Linked DNA regions of Metabacillus sp. KUDC1714. The protein of the gene in region 1 interacts with the protein of each later gene in a pairwise test. Links are inferred from orthologs where the notes say so. Each region holds a gene or a part of one and is shown in the gene's direction. Other genes may lie near its edges. The genes, in order: lpdA, pcrA and odhB.

The links.
Region 2: the proteins of lpdA (region 1) and pcrA interact in binary tests that used the Escherichia coli proteins (3 or more experiments, as listed by UniProt). The link is inferred for Metabacillus sp. KUDC1714 from one-to-one orthologs.
Region 3: the proteins of lpdA (region 1) and odhB interact in binary tests that used the Escherichia coli proteins (3 or more experiments, as listed by UniProt). The link is inferred for Metabacillus sp. KUDC1714 from one-to-one orthologs.

Annotation. Positions count from the first base shown.
Region 1 is NZ_CP055263.1:4,126,455-4,129,560, forward strand. The notes cover bases 102-3,045. They hold lpdA (dihydrolipoyl dehydrogenase), read left to right. Parts: upstream 102-840; coding sequence 841-2,250; downstream 2,251-3,045. Other genes in these bases: HUW50_RS18935 (dihydrolipoamide acetyltransferase family protein), read left to right, coding at 102-837; HUW50_RS18945 (hypothetical protein), read right to left, coding at 2,379-2,759. In the rest of the region: more of HUW50_RS18935, read left to right, coding at 1-101; HUW50_RS18950 (hypothetical protein), read left to right, coding at 3,094-3,106. UniProt on the Escherichia coli protein: Lipoamide dehydrogenase is a component of the glycine cleavage system as well as of the alpha-ketoacid dehydrogenase complexes.
Region 2 is NZ_CP055263.1:2,318,358-2,321,529, forward strand. The notes cover bases 2-3,011. They hold pcrA (DNA helicase PcrA), read left to right. Parts: upstream 2-397; coding sequence 398-2,626; downstream 2,627-3,011. Other genes in these bases: HUW50_RS11045 (heptaprenylglyceryl phosphate synthase), read left to right, coding at 2-330; ligA (NAD-dependent DNA ligase LigA), read left to right, coding at 2,664-3,011. Outside these bases: more of HUW50_RS11045, read left to right, coding at 1-1; more of ligA, read left to right, coding at 3,012-3,172. UniProt on the Escherichia coli protein: A helicase with DNA-dependent ATPase activity. Unwinds DNA duplexes with 3'-5' polarity. Translocates on single-stranded DNA with 3'-5' polarity. Initiates unwinding more efficiently from a nicked substrate than double-stranded DNA.
Region 3 is NZ_CP055263.1:5,526,148-5,529,266, reverse strand. What follows is about bases 74-3,030. They hold odhB (2-oxoglutarate dehydrogenase complex dihydrolipoyllysine-residue succinyltransferase), read left to right. Parts: upstream 74-903; coding sequence 904-2,157; downstream 2,158-3,030. Other genes in these bases: HUW50_RS25470 (sodium-dependent transporter), read left to right, coding at 2,447-3,030; sucA (2-oxoglutarate dehydrogenase E1 component), read left to right, coding at 74-810. Outside these bases: more of sucA, read left to right, coding at 1-73; more of HUW50_RS25470, read left to right, coding at 3,031-3,119. UniProt on the Escherichia coli protein: E2 component of the 2-oxoglutarate dehydrogenase (OGDH) complex which catalyzes the second step in the conversion of 2-oxoglutarate to succinyl-CoA and CO(2).

The DNA of each region.
Region 1 (3,106 bases):
GTATTAAAAGAAGATGTAGACACGTTCGTTCAAGGCGGAGGTGTAGCAACTACCCCTGCTGCAGCTGAAGAAGCACCTGCAGCTAAAGAAGAAAAACAAGCGAAACCAGCAGCTATTGCGATTCCTGAAGGTGAATTACCAGAAACTCGTGAAAAAATGAGTCCAATCCGTAAAGCAATTGCAAAAGCAATGGTTAACTCAAAACATACAGCACCACACGTTACATTAATGGATGAAATTGATGTAACAAACCTAGTTGCTCACAGAAAACAATTTAAAAATGTTGCAGCGGAGCAAGGTATTAAGTTAACATATTTACCGTACGTAGTGAAAGCTCTTACTTCTGCACTGAAAAAGTATCCTGTTCTGAATACTTCACTTGATGATAAAACAGAAGAAGTTGTTCAAAAGCATTATTACAATATCGGTATTGCTGCCGACACTGAAAAAGGTCTGCTTGTACCTGTTGTTAAAAATGCGGAGCGTAAGTCTGTTTTTGAAATTTCGGATGAAATTAATGGACTTGCTACTAAAGCGCGTGATGGTAAGCTTGCTCCAAATGAAATGAAAGGTGCATCTTGCACGATTTCAAACATTGGATCTGCTGGTGGTCAGTGGTTCACTCCAGTAATCAACCATCCTGAAGTTGCAATTTTAGGTATTGGACGTATTGCAGAAAAACCTGTAGTTCGTGATGGAGAGATTGTAGTAGCTCCGGTTCTAGCTTTATCATTAAGCTTTGACCACAGAATGATCGATGGTGCTACTGCACAAAATGCTCTTAACCACATCAAGCGTTTACTTAATGATCCACAATTAATTTTAATGGAGGCGTAATCGATGGTAGTTGGAGATTTCCCAATTGAAACAGATACTCTTGTCATCGGAGCAGGTCCAGGCGGATACGTTGCAGCGATCCGCGCTGCTCAATTAGGACAAAAGGTAACAGTAGTTGAAAAAGGTACATTAGGAGGCGTTTGCTTAAACGTAGGCTGTATTCCTTCTAAAGCATTAATTTCTGCAGGTCACCGTTATGAAACAGCTAAGCACTCTGAAGATATGGGTATCAAAGCTGAAAACGTGACAGTTGATTTCTCAAAAGTACAAGAGTTTAAACAAGGTGTTGTGAAAAAATTAACTGGCGGTGTAGCTGGATTACTTAAAGGTAATAAAGTTGACGTTGTTTATGGTGAAGCATATTTTGTTGATAACGAAACGGTAAAAGTAATGGATGAAACATCTTCACAAACATATAAGTTTAAAAATGCGATTATCGCAACTGGTTCACGTCCAGTTGAAATTCCAGTATTCAAATACTCTAACCGTGTAATTGATTCGACTGGTGCATTAAATCTTCAAGAAATTCCTAAAAAGCTTGTTGTAATCGGTGGAGGAGTAATCGGAATTGAGCTTGGTTCTGTTTATGCTAATTTCGGTACTGAAGTAACTTTCATTGAAGCAGCTGATGACATTTTAGTAGGATTTGAGAAGCAAATGACAGCATTGGTTAAACGTGGTCTTAAGAAAAAAGGTGTTGAAATTCACACTAAAGCTTCAGCAAAAAGTGTTGAAGAAAGTGAAACAGGCGTAAAAGTAACATTTGAAGTAAAAGGTGAAGAGCAAACAATTGAAGCTGATTACTTGTTAGTTTCTGTTGGACGTCGTCCAAACACAGATGAGCTTGGTTTAGAGCAAGTTGGTGTTGAAATGACCGATAGAGGTATCATCAAAATCGACAAGCAATGCCGCACAAATATATCAAACATTTATGCGATCGGTGATATTGTTGAAGGTCCTCAATTAGCACATAAAGCTTCTTATGAAGGGAAAATTGCTGCAGAGGCAATTGCTGGAGAAAAAGCTGAAATCGATTATTTAGGTATTCCAGCTGTTGTATTCTCTGAGCCAGAGCTTGCAACTGTTGGTTATACAGAAGCAGGAGCTAAAGAAGATGGCATTGAGATAATCGCTGCTAAGTTCCCATTTGCTGCAAATGGTCGTGCATTATCACTAAATGACACGGATGGCTTCTTAAAGCTTGTAACTCGTAAAGAGGATGGATTAGTTATTGGTGCACAAATTGCTGGACCAAGTGCTTCAGATATGGTTTCTGAATTAAGTTTAGCGATTGAAGCTGGAATGACAGCGGAGGACATTGCAATGACGATTCATGCTCACCCAACATTAGGTGAGATCACAATGGAAGCTGCAGAAGTAGCGATTGGTAGTCCAATTCATATTGTGAAGTAATGTTATTTTACTTATAAGAGGTGACTCTCAGCTGAGAGTCACCTCTTTTTTTGGAGAAAAATGAAACCCCTTTTCGTGGCAAGAAAAGGGGTGATTCTATATGGGGAAACGAAGGCATGGTCGAAATGTCAGGGTGAAAGTGCGTTAGCAATTGGTTCCATAATTTCTTCCTTTGTTAAAACAGCTCCTTCGATGTGAACAACAACTCCATCTTTATCAATAACTAAAAGCGATGGGTAAATGTCTACCTCTACCTCATACTGTTTACTATCGCTATGTTCAGAAAAAACTTTCATATTTTCAATTTCTTCAGGGAACTCCTTTTTTATATCAAGTAATGCATCATAGTAGACTGCTTCACGATCAATATTATCATCATCAGAAAAAAATAACAGCTGCTTATCTTTTGTTAATTCTTCATCGGTAGTACCTTGTGAAAAAAGAACATTTTCACATGAAGAAAGAATAATAACTGGAATGATGAAGGCAATGAGTATTGATTTTGTCATCTTTGCCCACCTCTTTTATTTAGTATCGAATAGGTCTAATTTCGTATGTATATAAAGGAACTTAATAGCTATTAAAGTATAATCTATGTTAAATTACACCTATTTTATCATAATTATTGAAGATTCTTCCTATTGTCATCTATTTGTTACATAATTGAAAAATAAATCCTTTATCCTACATTTACTAGCAAAGAAGCGAGGTACATTGCTGAACTCTTGTAGGTAATTGGCTACACTCAACATTTCTAATTGCTGAAAGACACTTAATAGATGGAAGATTTCTATTTTTATCGCATAAGATTTATATAGGTATAGCTGAGGGGGAGAAGGTGGTATGAAATTAACCG
Region 2 (3,172 bases), 1.8 Mb from region 1 along the record:
TGTATTTTAAATCCCGATTGCAAAGCTGCGGCACTAACAGATGCAAATACTAATCTCTCACTTGATGATGTAACAGCATACGCAAGAGTTGCTGAGAAAATGTACCAGCTCCCTATTTTTTATCTAGAATATAGCGGAATGCTTGGAGATCTAGCAGTAGTTGAACAAACTAAGAAGGTATTAACAAAAACAAAGTTATTCTATGGTGGAGGCATTACTTCAGCAGAAGAAGCTAATCGTTTTGCTCAATTTGCTGATGTTGTAGTAGTAGGAAATGTTATCTACACTGATTTAAAGGCAGCTCTAACAACAGTAGAAGCTGTAAAATAAATTTTTTTGAACTCAACCTCAATCTTTTGATAAAATAGAACATATGTTTGTTAAGGTGGTGAAGAAGTTGCAATTCTTATCAAATCAATTACTTTCAGGTTTGAATGACATGCAACAAGAGGCAGTAAAAACAACGGATGGTCCGTTATTAATCATGGCGGGTGCGGGTAGTGGTAAAACCCGTGTGTTAACCCATCGGATTGCATATTTAATGACTGAAAAACAAATTGCTCCATGGAATATTTTGGCGATTACATTTACAAATAAAGCAGCACGTGAAATGAAAGAGAGAATTCAACGGATTTTAGGACCTGGTGCTGATGAAATTTGGATTTCAACCTTTCACTCTATGTGCGTTCGAATTTTGCGTAGAGATAGTGACAGAATGGGAATTAATCGTAACTTTTCTATTCTTGATACGACAGATCAATTGTCGGTTATTAAAACGGTGCTTAAAGAAAAGAACCTTGATCCTAAAAAATATGAGCCAAGAAGCTTATTAGGTTCAATCAGCAGTGCGAAAAATGAACTGATAACACCAGAGGAATATGATAAATCAGCTAACAGTCACTATGAACAAATGGTTAGTGATGTATACAGGGAATACCAGAAGAAACTACGCAAAAATCAATCTCTTGATTTTGATGATTTGATTATGACAACCATTCAATTGTTTCAACGTGTACCTGAAGTGCTTGAATCTTATCAACGTAAATTTCAATATATTCATGTTGATGAGTACCAGGATACGAACAGAGCTCAATATATGTTAGTAAAGCTTTTGGCCTCACGGTTTAAAAACCTTTGTGTTGTAGGTGATTCAGATCAATCAATTTATCGCTGGCGTGGTGCAGATATTGCGAATATCCTTTCCTTTGAAAAGGATTATCCTCAAGCGAATGTAATTTTGCTAGAACAAAACTACCGTTCAACGAAGTTAATTTTAGAGGCTGCAAATGAGGTTATTAAAAGGAATTCAAATCGTAAGCCGAAGAAGCTTTGGACTGAAAATCAACAAGGGGCAAAGATTACGTACTATCGTGCAGATAGTGAAGCAGCAGAAGGGCAATTTGTTGCAGGGAGAATCAAACAGCTGGTAGATTCAGGACAAAGAAAGCTTTCAGAAATTGCAATTCTTTATAGAACAAATGCACAATCAAGGATTATTGAGGAAGTATTACTTAAATCAAATCTAAATTACACAATCGTCGGAGGCATTAAGTTCTATGATCGTAAAGAGATTAAGGACTTACTCGCTTACTTACGATTAATTGCAAACCCAGATGATGATATTAGCTTAGCTCGTATCATCAATGTACCAAAACGTGGTGTTGGTTCGACATCTGTTGATAAAATAGCTAATTATGCAATAGACAATGATTTATCTTTATTTCAAGCATTAGATGAAATTGAACAAATAGGTGTTAGTGCAAGAGTTATAAACGCTTTAGTTGAATTTCGTGAATTGATTCGAAACCTTGGTAATATGCAGGATTATTTATCTGTTACGGAGCTCGCCGAAGAGATCATTGAGAAATCTGGTTATCGAGAAATGCTTAAACTAGAAAAAACAATTGAAGCACAAAGTCGTTTAGAGAATATCGATGAGTTTTTATCGGTCACTCAAACCTTTGAAAAGCAAAACGAAGATAAAAGTCTTGTGGCCTTTTTAACAGATTTAGCACTTGTATCTGACATTGATAAACTTGAAGAAGATGAGCAGGAACAAAGTGATGCACTTGTGTTAATGACCCTTCACTCAGCAAAGGGATTAGAGTTTCCTGTTGTGTTCTTAATTGGACTTGAGGAAGGGGTTTTCCCTCATAGCCGTTCATTAATGGAAGAGGATGAGATGGAGGAAGAACGTCGTCTTGCTTACGTAGGGATTACTCGGGCTGAAAAAGACCTGTTCATTACAAATGCACAAATGCGTACGTTGTTTGGGCGGACAAGTATGAATCCTGAGTCACGATTTATTTCTGAAATTCCAAGTGAGTTGATTGAGAATCTAAATGAAGTAAAGAAATCTACTTCTCCTTCTACCCTTACCTCTGCTTTTAATTCAGGTCGTCGTCTTGAAAAGCGCCCACCAGTTGCAAAACCTATTGCCGCTTCAACTGGCGGGGACGGAATTTCTTGGGCTGTTGGAGATAAAGCTGAACATAAAAAGTGGGGAATTGGTACTGTCGTAAGTGTAAAAGGTACAGGGGAAGGAAAGGAATTAGATATTGCGTTCCCAAGTCCTGTTGGAATAAAGCGTCTGCTTGCAAAATTTGCACCAATTAATCGTGTTTAAAGAGAAGATAGTTCGGTAGAAAGGATTGGACATCTGAATGGATAAACAATCAGCAAATAAACTAGCTCGCGAGCTCCATGAGCTAATTAACACTTATAATTATGAATACAATGTTTTAGATAAACCAAGCGTGCCTGATTCTGAATATGACCGCCTTATGCAGGAACTATTAAAGCTTGAAGAAGCATTTCCTGAATTGAAAACCTCAGATTCCCCGACACAAAGAGTCGGGGGTACTGTGTTAGCTGCTTTTCAAAAGGTTGTTCACAAAACACCAATGCTAAGCTTAGGTAACGCTTTTAATGAGGCTGATTTACGTGATTTTGACCGTCGAGTAAAACAGTCTGTAGGTGACGATGTTCAATATGTTGTTGAATTGAAAATTGATGGTTTAGCGGTTTCTCTAAGATATGAAAATGGACTGTTTGTACAAGGTGCTACGCGAGGAGACGGTACAACAGGTGAGGATATTACGGAAAACCTCAAAACGATACGCTCCATTCCACTTAGATTGAAGAAGGAATTGTCCTTTGAAGTACGTGGTGA
Region 3 (3,119 bases), 1.4 Mb from region 1 along the record:
TTATGGGAAGCACAATTTGGTGATTTCGCAAATGCTGCCCAAGTATTTTTCGATCAGTTTATAGCAGCAGGTCGAGCGAAATGGGGTCAAAAGTCTGGTTTAGTCATGCTTTTACCTCATGGATTTGAAGGGCAAGGTCCTGAACATTCAAGTGCTCGTTTAGAGCGCTACTTACAATTGGCAGCAGAAGATAGCTGGACAGTTGCAAATTTAACAAGTGCAGCTCAATATTTCCATATTTTACGTCGTCAAGCAGATTTGTTGAAACGTGAGGAAGTTCGTCCATTAGTCATTATGACTCCAAAAAGCTTATTACGTAAACAACAATCAGTTTCTGATATAAATGAGTTAAGTGAAGGGGAGTTTAAGCCTGTAGTCGAACAACCAGGACTAGGACATACTCCAGAAAAAGTGAAAAGACTTGTATTATGTAGCGGAAAAGTTTCAATTGATCTAGCAGATAAGCTAAAAACTATTGAAGACAATACAGATTGGGTACACATCTTAAGAGTAGAAGAACTTTATCCATTCCCTAAAAAGATTATTTCATCGATTATTGAGAGCATGACATCTCTTGAAGAAATAATCTGGGTTCAAGAAGAACCACAAAATATGGGTGCTTGGTTGTTTATTGATCCTAGATTACGTGATATCGCACCTGAGGGAGTTCCAGTACGATATATTGGTAGAAGAAGAAGACAAAGTCCTGCTGAAGGAGATCCAAATATTCACAAAAAGGATCAAGAAAGAATTGTAACTGAAGCATTGACTCAAAAAGTATTAGACCAATCATTTGTAAATTCTAAATAAATAGGAATCACTTGCAAATTATTAGCTTTTCATTTTTATAGCAGCTTGGATGGATAGCTTAAAAGTGTTGCAAGTGCTCAAGGGGGAACCAACATGGCTGAGATTAAGGTACCAGAATTAGCAGAATCTATTACTGAAGGAACAATTGCACAATGGCTAAAGCAACCAGGTGATTCAGTTGAAAAAGGTGAATACCTTTTAGAGGTAGAAACTGATAAAGTTAATGTTGAATTAACAGCAGAATTTTCAGGTGTTTTAAAAGAGACACATAAAGAGTCCGGTGATACTGTACAGGTTGGAGAAACTATTGGTGTCATTGATGAAAAAGGACAAGCTTCAGCGTCAACACCAGAGCAAACAACAGCTGAAAAAGTAGAACCTAAAGCTGAAGAGCCAGTGAGAGGGCAAAATGATGGTGCAGAAGGAGATAATAAACAACGTACGATTGCTTCACCTGCTGCAAGAAAACTAGCACGTGAGCGTGGCATAGATTTACAACAGGTTCAAGTAACTGATCCACTAGGACGTGTTCGTAAACAAGATGTTGAAGCACATTCTGTTCAAGCTCCTGTGAAACAGGTTCAAGCAGAACAAGTAAAACCACCGGCAAAATCAACTGTGGCTGTACAGCAAGAGCAACCAGGTAAACCTATTGAACGTATCAAAATGTCAAGACGTAGACAGACGATAGCTAATCGTTTAGTAGAAGTCCAACAAACAGCTGCAATGTTGACAACGTTTAATGAAGTTGACATGACAAATGTAATGGAAGTTAGAAAACGTCGTAAAGACAAATTTTTCGAACAGCATGATGTCCGTTTAGGATTTATGTCTTTCTTTACAAAAGCAGTTGTGGCTGCATTAAAACAATACCCATTATTAAATGCTGAGATTCAAGGTAATGAGATTGTAATGAAAAAGTTTTATGATATCGGTATTGCTGTTTCAGCACCAGAAGGTTTAGTTGTACCAGTAGTTCGTGATGCTGATCGTTTAAATTTTGCTGGTATTGAAGGTGAGATATTAAACCTTGCTACAAAAGCTCGTGACAATAAATTAGGTCTGAGTGATTTACAAGGTGGAACATTTACCATTACAAATGGTGGGGTCTTTGGTTCATTATTATCCACACCAATTCTAAATGGACCACAGGTTGGTATTCTCGGTATGCATAAAATTCAGCTTAGACCAGTTGCGATTGACGCTGAAAAAATGGAAAATCGTCCGATGATGTATATTGCACTATCTTACGATCATCGTATTGTTGATGGTAAAGAAGCAGTAAGTTTCTTAGCTACTGTTAAAGCACTTCTTGAAGATCCAGAATCTTTATTATTAGAAGGATAACCAGGTTAAACAGAATGGTGAATTTCATCATTCTGTTTTTTTTGAAGTTTGATAGGAACGATTATTCATACCAACTAGATTAATGAATGTTTAACGTTTTAGGTGAAATTCATATTTTTATTATGAAAACAAATAAATGTTTGGAGCAATTTTTTTAAAATTTGCATTTTAAATTATCGTAGTAAAATGTTAAAATGATAACTTATATGATGTTTGTATAGTGTTGGTTATTAATTCAAAGTCATTTCTAATCAAACTAGCTAACAAGAGAAAACGTAGAGGTGATTTTGTGGGTAACAATGTTGAACAATGGTCTTCGAAGCTTGCATTTATATTAGCTGCTGCAGGTTCAGCGATTGGATTGGGAGCAATTTGGAAGTTCCCATATGTGGCAGGTACTAGTGGAGGCGGAGTGTTTTTTCTAATATTTATTCTATTTACTTTATTGGTCGGCTTACCATTATTAATAGGTGAGTTTATTATTGGAAGAAGTACTCAAAAGGATGCGATACAGTCATATAAACAAATCGCACCAAATTCATCATGGCATTTCATTGGCCGACTCGGGATTGTAACATGCTTTATTTTATTATCCTTCTATAGTGTAGTGGGCGGTTGGATTTTAATTTATATTTTTAAAGGATTAACAGGTGGATTAAGTGGTCTTACAGAACAAGAGTATGGTGAATTATTTGGTCAAAGCATTACAAACTCAGGTTTAACAATCTTTGCTCAATTTGCATTTTTACTGATCACGGTATTTGTTGTTTCTAAAGGTGTTTCAAATGGGATTGAAAAAGCAAGCCGTTTTATGATGCCTGCACTATTTATCATCTTTTTTATATTAATTATTCGTTCCGTCACATTAGATGGAGCAATGGAAGGAATTATGTTCTTCCTTAAACCGGATTTTACAAATGTAACATCTGAAACGATTTTATATGCAATGGGTCAATCATTTT